Streptosporangium sp. NBC_01755: one gene and its partner. The protein of the gene in region 2 interacts with the protein of the main gene of each other region in a pairwise test. Links are inferred from orthologs where the notes say so. Each region holds a gene or a part of one and is shown on either strand. Other genes may lie near its edges.

Evidence for each region.
Region 1: the proteins of OG884_RS29215 (region 2) and clpS interact in binary tests that used the Escherichia coli proteins (3 or more experiments, as listed by UniProt). The link is inferred for Streptosporangium sp. NBC_01755 from one-to-one orthologs.

The regions. Positions count from the first base shown.
Region 1 is NZ_CP109131.1:5,158,850-5,169,019, forward strand. What follows is about bases 2,938-5,924. They hold clpS (ATP-dependent Clp protease adapter ClpS), read left to right. Parts: upstream 2,938-4,280; coding sequence 4,281-4,568; downstream 4,569-5,924. Other genes in these bases: OG884_RS24580 (nicotinamidase), read right to left, coding at 2,938-2,946; OG884_RS24585 (nicotinate phosphoribosyltransferase), read right to left, coding at 2,951-4,228; OG884_RS24595 (DUF2017 domain-containing protein), read left to right, coding at 4,678-5,202; OG884_RS24600 (M67 family metallopeptidase), read left to right, coding at 5,212-5,628; OG884_RS24605 (hypothetical protein), read left to right, coding at 5,666-5,821. In the rest of the region: OG884_RS24570 (DEAD/DEAH box helicase), read left to right, coding at 1-1,442; OG884_RS24575 (hypothetical protein), read right to left, coding at 1,543-2,172; more of OG884_RS24580, read right to left, coding at 2,371-2,937; more of OG884_RS24610, read left to right, coding at 5,925-6,188; OG884_RS24615 (PLP-dependent cysteine synthase family protein), read left to right, coding at 6,390-7,337; OG884_RS24620 (DUF3352 domain-containing protein), read right to left, coding at 7,570-9,378; OG884_RS24625 (thioesterase family protein), read left to right, coding at 9,840-10,170. UniProt on the Escherichia coli protein: Involved in the modulation of the specificity of the ClpAP-mediated ATP-dependent protein degradation.
Region 2 is NZ_CP109131.1:6,132,340-6,142,366, forward strand. The notes cover bases 3,085-5,928. They hold OG884_RS29215 (Dps family protein), read left to right. Parts: upstream 3,085-4,194; coding sequence 4,195-4,662; downstream 4,663-5,928. Other genes in these bases: OG884_RS29205 (VIT domain-containing protein), read right to left, coding at 3,085-3,363; OG884_RS29210 (MerR family transcriptional regulator), read right to left, coding at 3,360-4,070; OG884_RS29220 (helix-turn-helix domain-containing protein), read right to left, coding at 4,775-5,602; OG884_RS29225 (TIGR03086 family metal-binding protein), read left to right, coding at 5,601-5,928. Outside these bases: OG884_RS29195 (FGGY-family carbohydrate kinase), read left to right, coding at 1-36; mmuM (homocysteine S-methyltransferase), read right to left, coding at 41-898; more of OG884_RS29205, read right to left, coding at 1,030-3,084; more of OG884_RS29225, read left to right, coding at 5,929-6,143; OG884_RS29230 (UTRA domain-containing protein), read left to right, coding at 6,164-6,640; OG884_RS29235 (RNA-guided endonuclease InsQ/TnpB family protein), read left to right, coding at 6,892-8,085; OG884_RS29240 (hypothetical protein), read right to left, coding at 8,125-8,310; OG884_RS29245 (P-loop NTPase fold protein), read right to left, coding at 8,672-10,027.

The DNA of each region.
Region 1 (10,170 bases), 970 kb from region 2 along the record:
ACAGCCAGGGCGCGACCTCCCGCGACTACATCGGGGTGGCCATCACCTACGCTCAGGTGTCCATGCATCCGGCGCTGCACCGCGCCCGCACCGAGGCGCGCAAGACACTCGTGATCTTCGACGAGATCCACCACGCGGGCGACGCGAAGTCCTGGGGCGACGGCGTACGGGAGGCGTTCGAGCCCGCCGCCCGGCGCCTCGCCCTGACCGGCACCCCCTTCAGGTCCGACATCAACCCGATCCCCTTCGTCACCTACGCCGAGGACGGCGACGGGATCCGGCGCAGCGTCTCCGACTACTCCTACGGGTACGGTCCCGCGCTCGCCGACGGTGTCGTCCGCCCGGTCATCTTCCTCGCCTACGCCGGTGAGATGCGCTGGCGGACCCGCGCCGGCGACGAGATCGCCGCGACCCTCGGCACCCCGCTCACCAAGGACCAGCTCGGCCAGGCCTGGCGGGCCGCGCTCGACCCGAAGGGCGAGTGGATTCGCCAGGTCCTCCGGGCGGCCGACCGGCGCCTGACCGAGGTGCGCAGGGGCGTACCGGACGCCGGGGCCCTGGTCATCGCCACCGACCACGAGACCGCCCGCGCCTACGCCCGCCACATCAGGACCATCACCGGTGAGGGCGCCACGGTCGTGCTCTCCGACGACCCGGCGGCCTCCAAGAAGATCAAGGAGTTCTCCGCCTCCGGGCAACGCTGGCTGGTCGCCGTCCGGATGGTCTCCGAGGGCGTCGACATCCCGCGCCTGGCCGTCGGCGTCTACGCCACGAGCATCTCGACCCCGCTGTTCTTCGCCCAGGCCGTCGGCCGCTTCGTCCGGGCCCGTAAAAGAGGCGAGACCGCGTCCGTCTTCGTGCCCTCCGTGCCGACCCTGATGGGGCTGGCGGCGGAGCTGGAGGCCGAGCGCGACCATGTGCTCGACCGCAAACCCCCCGAGGAGGGACTGGACGACCTCCTCCTGGAGGACGCCCAGCGCAAGAAGGACAACCCCGACGTGCTGGGCGACGAGCTGCCGTTCGAGACCCTGGAAGCGGTCGCCACCTTCGACCGGGTGCTCTTCGACGGCGGCGAGTTCGGCAGCGCCGCAGAGACCGGCTCCCCCGAGGAGGAGGACTTCCTCGGCCTGCCGGGCCTGCTGGAGCCGGACCAGGTCCGGACCCTGCTGAGCAAGCGCCAGTCCGACCAGCTGAAGGCCAGGCGGACCAGGCCCGAGCCCAAGGAGCCTCAGCTTGCCCCGCACGAGCTGATCGCCAACCTGCGCAAGGAGCTCAACGGCCTCGTCGGCGCCTGGAACCATCGCACCGGCCAGCCCCACGGCGTCATCCACGCCGAGCTCCGCAGGTCCTGCGGTGGCCCCGCCATCGCGCAGGCCTCCGCCGAGCAGATCCAGGAGCGGATCGACAAGATCCGCCACTGGGCCACCCAGCGCTCCCACTGACCCGGCCACCGGGTCGCGCACGGCGCCGGCGCCGTGCGCGACCGGTCAGCCGTGCGCGACCGGTCAGCCATGCGCGACCGGTTAGCCGAAGGCGATCGGGTCAGCCGAGGGCGATCGGCCTGCCGGTCCGGCCGTCGATCGCCCGGAACCCTCCCTCGGCGCGCACCGGTTGTGCGAGTGGTACCTGCAGGGAGGCGACGCCGCCGGTGACGCTCACCGGCCGCGTAGTGGCGCCCGAGGTGCGACTCTCCGCCTCGCCCTCGCGCATCCAGACCCTGATCGTGCGGTTCCGGTGACGCAGGACCACGGTCGCGGTGTCACACTCGTCGGTCCTGGCCGTCCAGAAGAGCGTCACGCCCCGCAGCGCGCCCTGGCGGCGGGCCAGACGCACCCGCTCGGGAGCGGGCATCCTGCCCGGGCAGGATGCGCTTTGCCGGTCCTGACCGGCAGGCTCTGCCCGCGCACCCCGCTGAGCCGCCTGCGCGGACGGGGACGGTGCCGGGGATGGGGCCGGGGATGGGGCCGGGGCCGGTGTTCGGGCCGCCGGCTGCGGGGGCGCGGCGATGAGGGTCCGCGGCGGGATCTGGACTGTGCTGGTGGTCCAGATCGTGGCCACCTCCAGCGAGACCAGCGCCAGCACGCTCGTCAGCCGCACCAGCGTCCCGCCGCGAAAAAGGTTCCACAGGCACAGCGGGGTCAGGACCAGCCAGGAGACACCGAGCACGAACATATGAGGTCACCACCGGGAGTAAGAGGTCTCAGCTCTCCGTGATACTCCTGTCGCGGCGGGTGGTGGTTGTGTTTACCCACCCATGCCGGTCCGGTAGTCGTTCGAATGCTCAGGGCTCATCCGGGACGGGTGCCGGCCGGGGTGATCCGTACCGAGATCGCGGTGGGTACGCGGCTACGGTGCTCGGGTGGGGAGCCGTCAGGCCGGGCGGACCACGGGGGTGCCGGTGAGACGGGCCCCGGCGGAGCCGAGCTCGGCGAGGGCGGCCTCGGTGGTCGGGGCCGCCACCCCGGCGGTGAGGTCCAGCAGCACCTGGACGGAGAGGCCGTGCGCGAGCGCGTCCAGGGCGGTGGCCCGCACACAGTGGTCGGTGGCGATGCCGACGACGTCCACCGCCTCCACGCCGCGCTCACCGAGCCAGTCGGCCAGGCTCGTACCGTCGGAGGTGACGCCCTCGAAGCCACTGTAGGCGGCGGCGTGGGCGCCCTTGCTGAACACCTCCTCCACCCGTCCGGTGTCGAGGGCGGGATGGAAGTCGGAGCCGGACGTCCCGGCGACGCAGTGGACGGGCCAGGAGTTCACGTAGTCGGGTTCGGCGGCGAAGTGGGAGCCGGGGTCCACATGGTGGTCGCGGGTGGCCACGACGTGGTCGTAGCCGTGCGATGCGGTGTGCCGGGAGATGGCGGCGGCCACCTCGGCGCCGCCGCCGACCGGAAGGCTGCCGCCCTCGCAGAAGTCGTTCTGGACATCAACGATGATCAGTGCGGTTGGCATGTGGTCAGTCAAACACGGTGGGGAGCGCGGCGTAGCCCCGGGACAGCTGGTGGGCGTTGGCGGGCAACTCGGCGAGGACTACGCGGTGCCGGGCGCGGGCCGCGTCCAGCTTCTCGCGGCCGACGACCTCGCCCTCCCTGACCAGCGGGACCTGCAGCGGACGGGCGTCGGGGGGAAGGTCACCGGAGGTGGTGACCAGCTCGGCGACCGCCGTGCCCGCCGGGTCGAGCCTGCGGAAGGCGTTCTTGCGGCCGCCCCTGCTGGGCTTGCCCACCGACTTCTTGGCCACCGGCCGCATGACCCCGTCGGCGTCCTGGCGGGCGACGAGCTTGTAGACCAGGGCGGCGGTGGGCGAGCCGGAGCCGGTGACCAGCGACGTGCCGACGCCGTAGCCGTCCACGGGCGCTGCCGACAGCGCCGCGATGGCGTACTCGTCGAGGTCGCTGGTGACGATGATCCGGGTCTTGTGCGCGCCGAGCGCGTCGAGCTGCTCGCGTACCTCGTGGGCCACCTGGACGAGATCGCCGGAATCGAGGCGGACGGCGCCGAGGGAGGGGCCGGCCAGCTCCACCGCGGTCCGTACGGCCTGGGCCACGTCGTAGGTGTCGACCAGCAGCGTGGTGCCGGTACCGAGGGAGGTGATCTGGGCTTGGAAAGCCTGCTCCTCGGAGTCGTGGAGCAGGGTGAACGCGTGGGCCGCGGTCCCGGCCGTCGGCACGCCGTACACGCGGCCCGCCATGAGGTTGGAGGTGGAGGAGAACCCGCAGAGGTAGGCGGCTCGCGCGGCGGCCACAGCGGCCGCCTCGTGGGTGCGTCGCGAGCCCATCTCGATGATCGGCCTGGTCCCGGCGGCGCCGACCATGCGGGCGGCGGCGGCGGCGATCGCGCAGTCGTGGTTGAGCACCGAGAGGATCACGGTCTCCAGCAGCACCGACTCGGCGAACGTGCCCTCCACCGTCATGATCGGGGAACCGGGGAAGTAGCACTCGCCCTCGGCGTAGCCGTCCACGTCCCCCGAGAACCGGTACCCGGCGAGGAAGGCCAGGGTGGGCTCGTCGACAACCTGATTGTCTTCGAGGAACGCCAGCGACTCCTCGTCGAAGCGGAAGGACTCCAGCGCCTCCAGCACCCGTCCGGTGCCCGCGACGACCCCGTAGCGCCGTCCACCGGGCAGTTGCCTCGCGAACACCTCGAAGACCGCACGCCTGGAGGCGGCGCCGCTTCTCAGCGCCGCCTCCAGCATCGTCAGCTCATAGTGATCGGTAAGCAACGCGGTGCTCATGCTCTTTGTCACGAGTCGAAGACTAATCCCGGGGTAGGGCAGACTGGTGAATGTGGGTAGCACCGCTCCAACAGAGGTCGAGCGTCCGTCAATCGACGTAAGGCCCGATCTGCCATGGTTGACGATCGTCTGGAACGACCCGGTCAACCTGATGTCCTACGTGACGTACGTCTTCCGAACCGTCTTCGGATATTCCAAGGAGAAGGCGGAGAAGTTGATGCTCGACGTGCACCACAAGGGTAAAGCCGTGGTCTCCAGCGGCACCCGTGAGGAGATGGAGCGCGACGCGCAGATCATGCACTCCTATGGGCTGTGGGCCACGGTCCAGCGGGATTCGTGAGCGGGCGGGCGGTCCGCCCCCACCCGGCGCCGTGCGGTGGCGGGCAGCGGGCCGGTTCTGGGCGACGGGCGGGTCTTGGGCGGAATCCACGAGGAATGGTGGGCGAGAGATGAGTTCGGGGTTCAAGCCAGGGCGCGAGGGCGGTGTGATCACGGGCTTCGACGCCGCCGAGGTGTCGATCCTGCGCTCGCTGGTCACCCAGATCCTGGGCCTGATAGAGCCGGGGGAGACCGGCGACGACCCTCTGGAGAAGGCGCTCGGCATCGGCACGTCCGAACAGTCCAACGATCCGGTGCTGGCCAGGCTGTTTCCCTCCGCGTACGAGGACGGTGAGGCGGCCGCGGAGTTTCGCCGGTACACCGAGGTGACGCTGCGCGAGGGCAAGCGGGCCGACGCCAAGGCGATGCTCGACAGCGCCGAGCCCGGCCAGGTCGAGCTGACCAGGGAGCAGGCGCAGGCGTGGATGCGCGCGCTGAACGACGTGCGGCTCGCGCTCGGCACCCGGCTGGAGGTGACCGAGGAGGTGCACGACGAGATCGCCGACATGTCGGAGCACGACCCCCGCTACCCGGCGTACGTCATCTACGACTGGCTGACCTACCTCCAAGACACCCTGGTCCGAGCCCTTTGGTAGCTTTCAGACATGCTCACGATCTCTCGGGAACTGGTTGACAAGATCATCACGCACGCTCGGGCGGACCACCCCGACGAGGCCTGCGGCGTGATCGCCGGGCCCGTCGGTTCCGACTCCCCCGAACGCTTCATCGCGATGGAGAACGCCGAGCGGTCGCCGACGTTCTACCGGTTCGACTCTCTGGAGCAGTTGCGCGTCTGGCGGGAGATGGACGACCGCGACGAGGAGCCGGTGGTCATCTACCACTCCCACACCGCCACCGAGGCGTACCCCTCCCGCACCGACATCTCCTACGCCTCCGAACCAGGAGCCCACTACGTGCTGGTCTCCACCCGCGAGGAACTGGGTGAGGAGGCCGAGTTCCGCTCGTACCGGATCGTCGACGGTGTCGTGAGCGAGGAGAAGGTGACGATCACCTCCGGGTGACCGTCCCGGGTGTACGGCCGTGAGGTGGATTGTCCCTTTGGGTAAGCTGGTGGGCATGCTGACCGCCGCCCCGAGCCAGGAGGACGTCGTGCTCTCGCGTCCCGGCCTATGGGCACGGCACGCGGACGTCGCGCCCGTGCAGAACTTCCTGTTCGCGCACACGCCCTTCGTCGTCGTCTACGACTGTCGCTGACCGGCTTTTCTGGAATCCTCCGGTGCTCGCCGGTGTTCTGAAACCGGTGGGCCTTACTCCCATGACGACACAAGGAGATTGACCCGCGATGGCCATTGAGGTTCGCATTCCGACGATCCTGCGCCCCTACACCGACGGTGCCAAGGCCGTTGACGCCAAGGGCGCCACGCTTGAGGAGCTGATCGGCGACCTGGAGGCCCGGCACCCCGGGCTGAAGGAGCGCCTGGTCGACAAGGGCGCGCTGCGCCGCTTCGTGAACGTCTACCTGAACGACGAGGACGTCCGCTTCCTGGGCGGGCTGGAGACCCCGGTCGCCGACGGCGACACGGTCACCGTTCTGCCCGCCGTGGCCGGCGGCTCCCGCTAGTGGCCCCACACCGAACGTTGACCGGGAAACCCGCAGCGGGGAACAGACGTTCCGGCCCGGAAAAGCCCGGTCAAGGTTCGGAGACGCCCCGCTAGCCGCGCGGCGCCGCCCGCCTCTCGCGGGACCTCGAAGGGTCCCGCGAGAGGCGGGCGGCGCACCTCGCTGTCGTTGGTAGGACTACAGAGGCGGAAGCCGTACACCATGCGTTTTGACTCACTGATCGACTCGGTCGGCCGGACCCCGATGGTCGGCCTGCCCAGGCTCTCGCCCTCGGAGGACGTGCGGATCTGGGCCAAGCTCGAAGACCGCAACCCGACAGGTTCGATCAAGGACCGTCCGGCGCTGTGGATGATCGAGCAGGCGGAGAAGGACGGGCTCCTCCAGCCGGGCTGCACCATTCTTGAACCCACGAGCGGCAACACCGGCATCTCGCTGGCGATGTCCGCCCGGCTCAAGGGTTACAAGCTGATCTGCGTGATGCCGGAGAACACCTCCGAGGAACGCCGCCAGCTGCTGCGCATGTGGGGGGCGCGGATCATCTCCTCGCCCGCGGCGGGTGGCTCCAACGAGGCGGTCAGGGTCGCCAAGGGCCTGGCCGCCGAGAACCCCGACTGGGTGATGCTCTACCAGTACGGCAACCCGGCCAACTGGCGCTCGCACTACGAGTCGACCGGGCCGGAGATCCTGGCGGACCTGCCGTCCGTCACCCACTTCGTGGCCGGTCTGGGCACCACGGGCACCCTGATGGGCGTCGGCCGGTTCCTGCGCGAGCAGGTCCCCGACGTGCGGATCGTCGCCGCCGAGCCGCGCTACGGCGAGCTGGTGTACGGCCTGCGCAACGTCGACGAGGGCTTCATCCCCGAGCTGTACGACGCCGAGGTCCTGACCACGCGTTTCTCCGTCTCCTCCGCCGACGCGCTCCGGCGCACCCGGGAACTGCTGGCCGCCGAGGGCATCTTCGCCGGGGTCTCCACCGGGGCCGCGCTGCACGCCGCGCTCGGCATGGCGGCCAAGGCCGTCAAGGCGGGGGAACGGGCCGACATCGTCTTCGTGGTCGCGGACGGCGGCTGGAAGTACCTGTCCACCGGCGCCTACGAGGGGACGCTGGAGGAGGCCGAGGAGCGGCTCGAAGGCCAGCTCTGGGCCTGACGCGAGTTCCGCGGCGGACGACCGGAGCGGCCGGATCCGTGAGGCCCGTCGTGGGAAGCGGAGCCGGGATCGGTGGGCATGGGGCCGGGCGGCGAATGGCAGGTGAACGGCGAAGGGCGGGCGTCCCGGTGGGACGCCCGCCCTTCGCCGTTCACGATGGGGACCGATCCCCGGCGGGCGGAAGCCCGGCCGGGGATCGGGGGAGGTCTGATCGGTCAGGAGCCTCGGAGAGCTAGTCGTTGAACAGGAGCCTCAGCGAGAAGGTCGCCTCGCTGCCCGACTGGGTGCCGCTCATGCCCATGCCGCGCAGCACCTGGAGGTTGGCCTTCTCGTCGCCCTGCAGGCCGTTGAGATAGAGCTTCTCCACCTTGTCCAGGTCGACGTAGACGGCGAAGGTCGCCTCGTCGGCGTTGGGGATCGCGAGCTGGAAGGTCTCGCTGTCGCCCAGGGTGCCGTCCTTGTCGAGCTCGGCGGCGTACTCCTGCGAGCTGGCCAGGACGAAGGTGCCGTCACCGGGGACCTTGGCGAGCTGCGGGACGGTCGTCCCGGTGCCGGCAAGGTACTTCTCGATCTTGCCGACGATCTCCTGCGCCTTGGCCGGGTCGGTGACGATCTTCGCGCCGAACTTCGGCTGGTCGCCGTCGAGGCCGTTGGCGTCCAGCGCGAGGGTGATGTTCTTGCCGAGCAGCGTCACCAGATCGTCGGGAAGCGCCAGCCCGGACTGCTGCTGGGCCTGGTCGACGAGCTGCTGCACGCCACCGCCGCCGGCCGTGTCGGCCGACTTCATGAGCTGCGTCCACTGCTTGCCGATCATCTCGCCGAGACCGGAGAACGAGGCCGCGCCGGCGGTGGAGGCCGGAAGCGCGCTGATCCGGGAGGCTTCGAGGGTGCCCATGTCCAGGTCCTGGGCGCCGCGGCTGATGCCCGCGAGCTCGACGTACCCGCTGTCGAAGCGGAGGGCACCGGCTACCCGGACGTTCTTGATCTGGGCGAGGGCGGTGGGGTCCTGGGTCGTCAGCTCGGGAGCCAGTTGGGCGATCTTGCCGGCGTCCGCCCAGAAGGAGAGGACGCCGGTCTCGCCGAGGGCGCTCAGGTCCTCGGAGAAGGTGGCGTTCTCCGACAGCGGCGCGGCGGCCGCGGCCTGGTCGGCCTCCGCCTGGGTGGGGCTGAGCAGCGCGTAGTCGTCGCGGAAGGCGATGCCGTACTTCTCCTCGCCCATCAGCTTGGCGATGCCCGCCTTGGCCTTGTCCTGGTCGGTGACCTGGACGGCCACCACGGCGCCGGGCTCCTTGGCGCCCTTGGCGGCCGGAGTCGCGGCCACGCCGACGCGAACGCCGAGCCACGGCTCGATGTCGGTGGCGTAGTTAACCTTGCTGAGGCTGTCGGACTCCTTCTTCAGCAGGTCGAAGATGGCCTGGCGCGGGTCGTCGCCGCTGAAGGAGTCCTTGGTGGTGGTGAACTTCCTGGCGATGTCGAACAGCGCCAGCTTCTGGTTCGCGGCCGGGTCGAGGTCAAGGCGTACGTAGCCGATGGCGTTGGCGGGCAGCACGTCGTGCGGCTGCGTGCCGCCGCCGCTGAGCAGGTTGACCGCGAAGACGCCGCCGCCGCCCACCAGGACCACGACCAGCGCGGCGATCGCCGCGAGCAGCCAGCCCTTACCGCCCTTGCGCGGGGGAGTTCCGGTCGGCTGCCCCGAGCCCAGGAAGTCGGGGCCCTGCTGCCAGTTCCCCGCCTGCTGCTGGTAGGCCTGCTGGCCATAGTTCTGCTGCTGCTGGCCGTAGGGCTGGCCGGCCTGCTGGCCGTAGTTCTGCTGGCCGTAGTTCTGCTGGGGGTTGTACTGGGGCTGGCCCTGCTGCGGGTAGGGCTGCCCCTGCTGGTAGCCCTGCTGGGGCTGGGGGTATCCGGGCTGGCCGTTCTGAGGATAGGCCTGCGTGTGCGGTTGGTCGCTTCGCTGCGCGCCCTCATTCCAGCGGTAGGCGATCGTCCTGTCGGGTTGCTGATCCGGGGTGGGCGACTGGTCGGGGGGATTGTTGGCAGGCATGATCACTCACAATGTGGACTTCGTGGATATAAAGAAGCTAGTGCACATTGCTAGCAACCCGCTTGCATTGAACTAACCATGTGATTGGTACGTCTAAGCGGGATCGAGCCCGCTCTCTGGGGCTTCATTCGGCCTTATGGGCTTTGTCATGCTATTTCCGCAGGTGGTCGCCAGGCCTTCTTCCGGCCGGCTCTGACCTTTCCTGGGGCTCGGGCGGCTCCGGAAACCGTGGGGAATCTCGCGACCCGGTTGCCTTCAGACCCGTTTCGGGCTCGGTTTGGATTCGGATCGGTCTCGGGGTCAGGCTCGGGTGCGGCTCGGGTGCGGCTCGGGTGCGGCTTGGGTACGGCTCGGATTCGGCTCGGGTGCGGCTCGGCTGGTGAAGCGTCAGGGGGGCGGGGAAACGGAGGTCGCGGGGGGTAGGTAAAGTGAGCTCTCTAGAACAAGGTTCGGGAGTGTGGATGACGAAGTTCGACGAGGCGACAGAGGCGATCCGGGTGGACGAGACCACCTACGACGTGTGCCTCGACCCCGGATACTCAGTCGGCGGGCCCCTCAACGGCGGCTACCTGATGGCCGTGCTGCTGCGCGCGGTCGTGGACGCCTCCCCCCATGAGCACCCGGTGACCACCGGCGCCCAGTTCCTGCGCGCCGCCGTCCCAGGCCCCGCGCAGGTGCGCCTGGAGCAGATCAAGACCGGCCGCACCGTCACGATGACCCGGGCCAGCCTGGTCAGGGACGGCGACTCCATCATCGAGTCCCTCGTCACGACCGCGACCCTCGACGGCGCCG
Region 2 (10,027 bases):
CCGTCGGCGGGGACGTTCGGCCGGCCGGTGAGGTGACCGTTCAGGTCAGGTGGGCGCGGATCTGGCGGATGTGCTCCGGGGTGGTGCGGCAGCAGCCGCCGACGAAGGCGGAACCCGCCGCGGTCCACCCGGCCGCGGCCTCGCCGAACTCCACCGGGTCGGCCAGCCCGAGCCAGCGGCGGTTCGCCGAGTCCCAGACCTCGCCGGAGTTGGGGTAGACCATGGTGGGCTTGCCCTTGATCTGGGAGATCAGGTTGAGCACGTGGCGCGGTGCCGTGCAGTTGACGCCGATCGCGATCACCTGGGGGTTGCCGGCGAACAGGCCGGCTGCGGTCCGCAGCGGGGTGCCGTCGTTGATGTGCAGGCCGTCGCGGCAGGAGAAGCTCACCCAGGCCCGCATCCCCGGCGTCTCGGCCAGCAGCCGCCGGAGCGCCCTCGCCTCAAGGTAGGAGGGGATGGTCTCGCAGGCCAGCAGGTCGGCCTCGCTGTCGGCCAGGATGTGCCAGCGGTCGCGGTGCCAGTCGGTCAGACCGTCCTCGTCGAGGTCGTACTTTCCGGTGTACTCGGCGCCGTTGGCCAGGTAGGCGCCGTAGGGTCCGACGCTGGCGGCCACGGTCCCCGAGCCGTGGGCGTCCCTGGCCTGGGCGGCGAGGTGCACGGAGAGCAGGATCAGGTCCTCGGCCTCGGCGGCGCTCAGACCCCGCCTCAGGAACGCCGGGATGCTCGCCTGATAACTCGCCGTTATCGCCACCTCGGCACCGGCGGTGAAGTAGTCGAGATGCGCCTGCCGGATCACGGAGGGGTTCTCCAGCAGGAGCTTCGCCGACCACAGGTCGTCTCGCAGGTCCGCGCCCAGCTCCTCCAAATGGGTGGCCAGGCCGCCGTCCAGAATCACCATCCCGCTACTTTATGTGGAGTCGCGAGGCTGGGCGGCACTCTTGTCCGGCACCGGTCTCGCCGCCTTGCACCGGCCACCCGTCCCACCTCCGAGCCCGGCCGCCGATCCGCTCCGGTCGGGCCCGGAGGAGGTCACCGCTTCCAGAACGGTCGGCGCCCGCCGGAGCCCACCAGGGCTTCCAGCCCCTCCACGGCCCGCTGCCACAGGGCGTCCACGTCCCCGCCGGCCTGCAGTTCCTCGGCCAGGGCCGCCAGCTCGGCGTGGCCGCCGAGGTAGACGGCCAGGGCCGCGAGGCGGCTGCCCAGGTCCTCCAGGATGAGCAGCCGTTCGGTGGCGGGCAGGGACGCGGCGGCGCGCAGCCGCCTCAGCTCCTCGGCGAGCTGCTCCCTCGGCGGCTCCTGCGGCCTGCTCTGCGACTTGGGGGCCGGCATCGGGCGTGGCAGCATCCGGGCGCGGTCGTCGAAGCCGCCGGCCGCCGCCTCCTGCGGCAGGCCGCCGCCGATCGCGCTCGCCGCGAACTTCGGCGCGGAACCGGGTGCGGCCATCCCGGGCGGTCCCATCGGCGGGCTCGGGGCCGCGCTCGCGCTTGCCGGCGAGGTCAGCATCATCGGTGCGGCGGCGACGGGGCTCTCCCAGCCGCTGGGCAGCTCCACCGGCTGGATCACCCGGTGCCCGGGACCGCCCTCGGCGACCACCTCCGTGTCGACCGCGACGAAGGCGGTGAACCGGCAGAGCACCCCGTACCTGAGCGAGGTCTCCACGATCTCGGCCTCCAGTGACCGGTCGCCGGTCGCGTAGCGGTCCTCCAGGGTCCGCAGCCGCCCCCGCGCCCAGATCGCCCGTACCGCCGGGTTGTCCACCGTCGCGGAGGTGACCCGGCGCTCCCACGGCAGGCCGGCGGCGTCCAGGCCCCGGACGGTCAGCGCCCCCGAGGCCGTGCCTCGGTAGCGGCCGAGGACGGTGAGCGGGACGCCCGGGTAGATCGAGCCGACGTGGCCGATCGTCTCGGTGACCAGGTCGAGCCCTTCGGCGTGCAGGGCCAGGTCGGTGACCAGGGGGGCGCCGATCCTGCGGTGGATGTGCTCCATCGCCTCGTCCAGCCGGTCCTCGGACTCGACCAGCTCGCACCGGCCCCCGCCCAGCCCGGCGAGCCTGCCCAGGAAACCGGCGTTGACCGCTCGGTCGATGCCGACCGTGTGCACCCGGACTCCGGCCAGCCGGGATCCGGTCCGTTTCAGGATCTGGTCCTCGTTGCCCACCTGCCCGTCGGTGACGAGCACCAGCACCCGGTCCCTGCCGGAGTCGGCGAGCAGCGCGGCGGCCTGCTCAAGCGGGGCCAGCATCTCGGTGCCGCCGCGCGCCTCCAGCCTGGCCAGATGCTCCACGGCCCGGTAGCGGTTGCGGTCGGACGCCTCCGACAGTCCTTCGTCGAGCCCGTCCGGCTGCTCCACGACGGTGTCGAAGGAGAGCACCGCGAATCGGTCGCGGGAGGTGAGCGTGTCGACGATGCGGGCGGCGGCGCGCCGGGCGGCCACCATCTTCCAGCCGGTCATGCTGCCCGAACGGTCGAGCACCAGCACCACGTCCTTGGCCCTCGCTCCGGCGGGCGCCGGGTCGGGGACGACGGTCAGCGTGAACGTGCCCTCGCCGTTCTCGTCGTCGGGGGCCAGCGCCAGAGAGGTGGAGGCGCCCGTGGCCAGGCGCAGGATGAAGTCGCGGTCAAGCCGCTCGCCCGGCTGGAGGCGGATCGTGGTGTCCTCCTCCTGGAGGACCACGTGCAGGCTGGAGCGGATCTCGCGCAGCTCCAGGCCGGCCGGGTCGACGGTGACGGCCAGCGAGAGCCGGACCGGGTTGGGGAAGCCGGGCAGCAGCACCGGAGGGGTGATCCTGGAGGCGTCGGGGACCGCGTCGGTGTCCGGGGCCCACCCGTCGCCCGCCCGCTCGCCGTCCAGCGGGGCGCCGGGGACGTAGCGGGGGGCGACGACCAGCGGGAAGCGGAAGGTGGCCGCGCCGTCCTCGTACGGGAGCGGCTGGTTCAGCGTGAGACGGACGGTGACCCGCTCGCCGGGCACGATGTTGCCGACCCTGATGGTGAAGACGTCGGGGCGGTCCTCCTCGGCGATCGCGGCCCGCCTGCCCTGGGCGATCGCCTGGTCGTAGTCGGCCCTGGCCTGGCCGCGCTCCTTGAGCACGCCCTCGATGACCCGCCCGCCGGCCTCCATCCTGAAGGCGGTCACGGCGGCGCGGTCGGGCAGCGGGAAGACGTACGTCGCCTCCAGCGCCACGTCGTGCGGGTTGCGGAAGCCCTGGACCACCTCGACCCCGGCCATCAGGCCGGACACGGAGGCGGTCACGTCCACGCTCTCCAGCGGCAGGTTGCCGCGCTCGGTGCTGAGCGCCCCCAGTCCGGCGTCCGGGACGGGCGAGCACTCCTCCGGCGGCAGTGTTGTGATCGAGATGGTCATGAGTGCGTTCCTTCCGGAGGTGTGAGGCCGCGTTCGCGCAGGAGCGACAGGAGCCCCTGTGCCGCGGCGGTGATCTCGGCGAGGTCGTCGGGTGAGGGGGCGCGTCCGCCGTCGGCGCCGCCGTCGAGCAGCAGCGTCACGCCGTCCGCCAGGCGTACGCCGTGCACGATCACGGCAAGCACGGCAGGCGGGGCGGGTGGGGCGGGTGGGGCGGGTGGCCGGGTTTCCGTGGCCGGCGCGGGAGGCGGGAACCGCGCGGCCGGATGGGGGGCCGGTTTCGGTGGTGGCGCGGGTTTCTGCGGTGGTGTGAGGCCGGTCTCCACCGGGGCCGAGGACGGCTCGGCCCAGAAGCGCGGGCGTGCCGTCCTGGGGGAGACCGTCTCGGCTGTGTGCTCGGGCGACCGCTCGGGGATGCGGGCGATCGACTCCAGGGTCTGGTCGGTGGCTCCGGTCAGCTCGGCCTGGATCTCGGCGATGGTCCGGCCGTCGGCCTGGCGCCGCTTGACCGCGATGAGCTGGAGCAGGTGGCGCCTGCCGTACAGGGCCACCCGGCCGCGTCGGGCCAAGGGGGGATCGAGTAGGCCGATCGTGGCGTACCACCGGATGAGCCGCTCGTTGGGCACGTCCCTGACCCGCCCGTTGAGCCGGGCGGTGGGGGCCAGCGCCGCGGACGCCCGCTCGGCCAGTTCACCGATGGTCCATTCCATATGTCGATAGTGACACTGTCATCATGACACTGTCAACATAAAAGCCTGGATAGGGATGCGGATAGATGGGTACGGACATTCCGTAGCAAATAGGAAATCGAGCTCGAAACAGGGGGAAAATTCCATGTCCTCGATCACCAGTCCACTCAAGCCAGAAGACAAGAAGGTCGTCGGCCAGGCGCTCCAGGGTGCGCTCGTCGACCTGCTCGACCTGTCGCTCCTGACCAAGCAGGCCCACTGGAATGTGATCGGTCATAACTTCCGCACACTGCACCTGCAGCTCGACAAGATCGTCTCGTCGGCCAGGAAGCACTCGGACACCGTCGCCGAGCGCGCGGTCGCCATGGGGTGCAACCCCGACGGCCGGTCCTCCACGATCGCGAGCCACACCGAGGTGCCGCAGCTGGAGGCGGGCTACATCAACGACGGCAAGGTCGTCGCCGCCATGACGGACATCCTCGGATCCATCATCCGCCGGATGCGCGAGCGGATCGTCGCCACCGAGAAGCCCGACCTGGTGACCCAGGATCTCCTGATCGAGATCACTCAGGACCTGGAGAAGCATCACTGGATGATCGAGGCCCAGCGCTAGATCGTCTCGCCGGGGCGCTCCGGCTCACCGGCCGGGGCGCCTTTGGTGTGCTTCGGGTTCCTTGGCGATGAGGTGGCCCCGCTGAAGGGGGGCGTTTGCCGGTGCGGGAGGATCAGGCCTGGCTTCTGAGCCGGGCGTAGGCGGCGGGTGGCATGCCGACCGCGGCGGTGAAGTCGCGGGTCAGGTGGGCCTGGTCGGTGTAGCCGAGCTCGGCGGCCAGCGTGGCGAGGTCGAGGCCCCGGTAGACCCGCTCCGCGGCCTCGTGCAGCCGGAAGCGGCGGATCACCCACTTGGGGCCGATGCCGACGTGGTCCCGGAACAGCCGCTGCAGCGAGCGCACCGACCGCCCCGACCTGGCGGCCAGCTCGTCGACCCTGGTCACGGACACGTCGCTCTCCGCCATCGCCACCAGCGCCGCGACCTCTTCCGCCGGCGGATCCTGATCCGGCCTCAGACTCAGCAGGAACGTCTCGGTGAGTGCGATGGCGGCCCGGGTGTCGGGCTCGGCCAGGACCTGCTCGACCAGGGTCGCGCCCGCCGCGCCGTACATCTCGTCGATCTCCACGAAGCGGCCGGTCAGCTGGGACACCGGGCCGCCGAGGAACGGCCGGAAGCCGCCGGGGCGGAAGCGTGTGCCGAGCACGCGGCCGCTGCCCCGCATCGTGTAGGAGAACCCGCCCTTGATCACTCCCGCGATCCGGTGGAAGTTCGGGGTGATCGTCATGTTCACGGTGGGGTGCGAGACGATGCGCTGTTCGTACGGCTCGGCGAGGTCGGTCCAGGTGACGACCCAGAAGTGATCCACATACGCCGAAATTTCGGGCGATGGCGCCTGACGGGCGAAATTGAAGGCGTTGAGCCCTGCGTACGGGTCGACCCAGCCGCGCTGTCGCGTTTCTACAAGCCGCGCCTCAGGTAGGCGGGGCAGGATGGCTGCCATGGACGACATGATGCCGCTGATGACGCACGCCACCGAACGGACCGCGGGATTGGTGCGCGCGGTACGGCAGGAGCAGCTCGGGTCCTCGACGCCATGCGCGAAGTTCGACGTCAAGGACCTGATCAACCACCTCGAGTGGGTGGCGGAGATGTTCGAGTCGCTGGGTCGCAAGGGGCCGAACGTCGAGCAGGGGCCTTACGCGGGCGACTTCCCCGAGCGGGCGGAGCGCATGCTGGCCGCCTGGTCGCGGCCCGAGGCCTGGGAGGGGACCAGCCCCGCCATGGGCCTGCCGATGACCATGCTGGCCCACATGTACCTCGTCGACATGGTCGTGCACGGCTGGGACCTGGCCAGGGCCACCGGCCAGGAGTACGAGCCGGACCCCGAGGCCGTCTCGCGGGCGCTGCACTTCACCGACCAGATGGCGGAGATGGGCAGGCAGCGCGGTGCCTTCGGGCCGCCGGTGGCAGTGCCGGACGACGCCCCGCGGTTCGACCGCCTGCTCGGCGTCATCGGCCGGGATCCGGCCTGGACGCCGTGATCTGTGCCGGTCGCCTGCGAATGCTGAGGGCGACCGGGAACGGATATCGCTCAGGCGAGCGGGCCGAGATCCTGAGCGCCGGAATTGTCCCGGCATCCGAGGAGATCGCGGATGCGCTGGGAGTCGAGACAGGGACCTCCGTCGTTCGGCGGCGCCGTGCGTACCATGACGACAGGGGTGCCGTCGTGGTGTCCACCTCGTGGCTTCCCGGCGAGCTGGGCGAGGCGGCATCCGAACTACTGGTCGCGGAGCCGCTCCCTCAGATGACCTTCGGGCTGGTCGAGGACCGGACCGGCCGAAGGGCCGTCCGGCGCCGTGACATCGTCGCCATCAAACCGGTCCCAGAGGACATCGCCTCGGTGTTCGGCGTGCAGAACGGCCTGCCGGTGCTCACCATGACCAACTTCTATTGGGATCAGTACGGTGACGTGACCGAGTACGCCGTGGATTTCCTCGCTCCTGGGCGCGAACTCGCGGCTGACCACGACCTGGAATAGTTCCGCCCTTCATTGGTGAGGTAGGTGGTCCGAGAGGCGCATGCTGCTGTCTGTCGCGTACCGACGGAGTGAATGCGAGCCGGGCATGGCAACCGGTCACCGTGGCCTCCTGGGCGAAACGGCGGAGCCGGTGGTCGTCACCAACCATCTCCAGTGTGGATGCCCCGTCCTTCAGCGCGGGGAGGAAACGCGGAACGGTCGGGCACGGTGGTCTCCCGGTTTTGTCGGTGGGGTTCGGTAGATTGATCGGCATGTCCCGCTTCCGGCTTCAGCCTTCGCCTGCCCAAGAGCAGGTACTGGCTGAGCACTGCGGGCACGCCCGATACGTGTGGAACCTCGCGGTGGAGCAGCACGCCCACTGGCGGCCCGGCATCAAGTCCGCGCCCGGTTTCGCCGAGCAGTGCCGACAGCTCACCGAAGCCCGCGCCGCGTTCGACTGGCTGCGCGCCGGGTCGATCATCGTTCAGCAGCAGGCGCTCAAGGACTTCGCTCACGCCATGAGCAACTTCTTCGGCAAAACCCACCGCAGGCCGACCTTCCGCAAGCGTGGGCAGGGCGAAGGGTTTCGGATCGTCGCGGTCAAGCCCGGTGATGTGCGCCGCCTGTCGCGCAACGTCGGCGAGGTGAGGATCCCCAAGGTCGGCTGGGTGCGGTTGCGCTGGTCTCGTACCGTCGCCGAGGCGAAGTCCTACCGGGTGACCCGCGATGCGGCCGGACGCTGGCATATCGCGTTCGCGACGATTCCCGAACCGCTCCCCGCACCGGGGAGGGGAGAGGTCGTCGGAGTGGACCGGGGCGTGAGCGTGTCGGCCGCCCTGTCGACGGGCGATCTGCTGAACACCCCTGCCCTGCACGATGGGGAGAAGAGGCGTCTGCTGCGGCTTCAGCGCAAACTCGCCCGCGCCAAGCGGGGGTCGAACCGGCGCGGCACGGTCAAGGCCGCGATCGCCCGCCTGAAGGCGCGTGAGAGCGACCGCCGCAAAGACTGGGTGGAGAAGACCTCGACCGATCTGGCCCTGCGGTTCGACGTCATCGCGGTCGAAGACCTGAAGATCGGCAACATGACCCGGTCGGTTCGCGGCACCATCGAGGCGCCCGGCAGGAATGTCTGTCAGAAAGCGGGCCTGAACCGGGGCATCCTCGCAGCCGGGTGGGGCCGACTCGTGACCCGCTTGGAGCAGAAGGCTCCTGGCCGGGTGCGGAAGATCAACCCGCGGTACACGTCGCAGACCTGCAACGTCTGCAAGCACATCGCCAGGGAGAGCCGCGAGAGTCAAGCTCTCTTCCTGTGCGTGGCCTGCGGGTGGCGGGACAACGCCGACGTCAACGCCGCGAAGAACATCCGAGATACCGCCGTTGGGCAGACGGTGGCTGCGCGGAGAGGCGCCGGGTTGCCGGAGCCTGCGAACCGTGAACCTCAACGCGACCTTCTCCTCGTGGGGTAGTCGCTGTTGGAATCCCACGCCTTCAGGCGAGGGAGGATGTCAACACCAGTAGGTGGGGTAGCGCGGTCGCACCCTTTCTCCCAGCGAGATCTCCTTCGTGTCCCCGATGGCCTGCGAATCGAGCCATGCGGTCTCCGGGCCCCCTCCCGGTCCGGACGCGTACGGCAGGAACGGCGTCGTCCACCTGCGCATCCGGCCGGCCGGGAAGAAGTTGCGAACCCCCATAGAAAATCTCCTGCGATCTCGACATCGGTGACCAAAGTCGCAGAACGTACTTGTGCCTCACTTGAAGGTCAGCGAAAACGCCCGGCCACCGGGCGAACGCTGGACGTGGTACACGGTTGGCACAGCCACTGGAAGACGCCACTCAGGCATGGATCGCGCAGCGCGCCGATGCACGAACTCGTCCTTCCTGTCGAGTTCGTAAATGAGACCACAGACGTGAGACTCAAACGACACGTGAGACTCATCGGCCGCACGGCCGCACGGCCGCACGGCCGCACGGCCGCTCGCTCGCTCGGAAGGTCGCCGGGGCCCGGGCGCGCGGGCGGCGCGCCGCCACCGTCGGAAAACGGGGCCAGCCGGCTCACAGGAGGTAGCGGGCGAGGTCGGCGATGGGGTGGGGGCGGGTGAGCAGGTCGCGCAGGGAGTCCAGGTGGGTGCCGTCGGGGGTGTCGGGGTCGGTCAGGCCGGTCTCGTGGACGGCACGCTCCCAGCTCGGATCGTCGCTCGCGGCCTGCTCCAGGCGCCGCAGCGCGCTCACCCCGTCGTACTCCCTGGCCAGTGGTGACAGCAGGTGCGGCCACTGGACGGCCAGCGCGGCGAGCTTGGCGACCTCGCCGTCCGAGGCGGGGGGCGCCCCGGCGAGGGCGCGGCGGTAGGTCAGGAACGAGTAGAAACGGAAGACGTTCACGTACCGCTTGATCTCACGCGGGTTGAAGAACGTCAGGGCCGGAAGCACGAACTCGATCGCCAGGTAGGCGTTCTCGTCGCTGTAGAGGTCGTCGAAGACCCGGTCGGCGGCCTCGCGGGTCGCCGCGCAGAGGCCGCCGACGGCGTCGGAGCACTCGATGCCCAGGGCGTCCTGGGCCAGCCGCGCCGCCTCGTCGAGGGTCGTCGTGGTCGGGCGCAGCGCCCAGATGGCGTCCTGCAACCGGCTCACCTGGACCGGGTCCGGCGGCTCGGCCGCCCACGCGCCCGAGGCGTGCGAGCCGCCCGGTGGTGCGTGCGATCCCGGCACGTCCGTCAGCGGGTGCGGTCCCAGCGCCTCCACCGGCGCCCACAGTTCCAGTCTCCGCGCGCCCACCGGCGGCACGGATGTACGCCGCCCCTGCACGGCCGCTCCCGACCGCGTGGCGGTGCCGGGCGGGCCCGGCGTGGCCGCGTCGTACGGGAAGGGCCGTGCGGGAGGCAGGGGACCGCGCGAACGCGGTCCGGCCGGATCCGGGGGCGGGTCGAGCCGTTCCAGGGCGGCTGGGGGACCCGCCGGACGCGGTCCGGCCGGATTCGGTGTCCATGCGGTGTCGGGGTCCCGCGGTCGTACGGTCTCCGTGCCGGGGAGAACGTCTGCGGGCCGGGTGGTGTCGGAGACGCCGAGCAGCGCCCGTACGAAGGCGGGCAGCCGGTCGGCGTCGTCAAGCAGCGGCACGCTCAGCGGTAGCTGCACGATCTTCTCCAGGAACCGCCAGCCCAGGCCGGACCGCCCGCCCGCGGGCAGCGTCCCGGCCAGCTCCGGGTAGGCGGCCTCGACGTGCGCGACGACCACCTCGGGTTCCATGGCCAGCACGAACACGCAGTTGGGGAACTCGCCGGCGAGGAACAGGTTGATCGCCTCGATGACCTGCGCCACCGTTCCCGACGAGCAGCGGTCCAGGTCGTCCACGAACACCACCAGCGGGCGCTCCCCGGTGGCGACCAGGTCGAGGACCTGCCGCATGTCGGT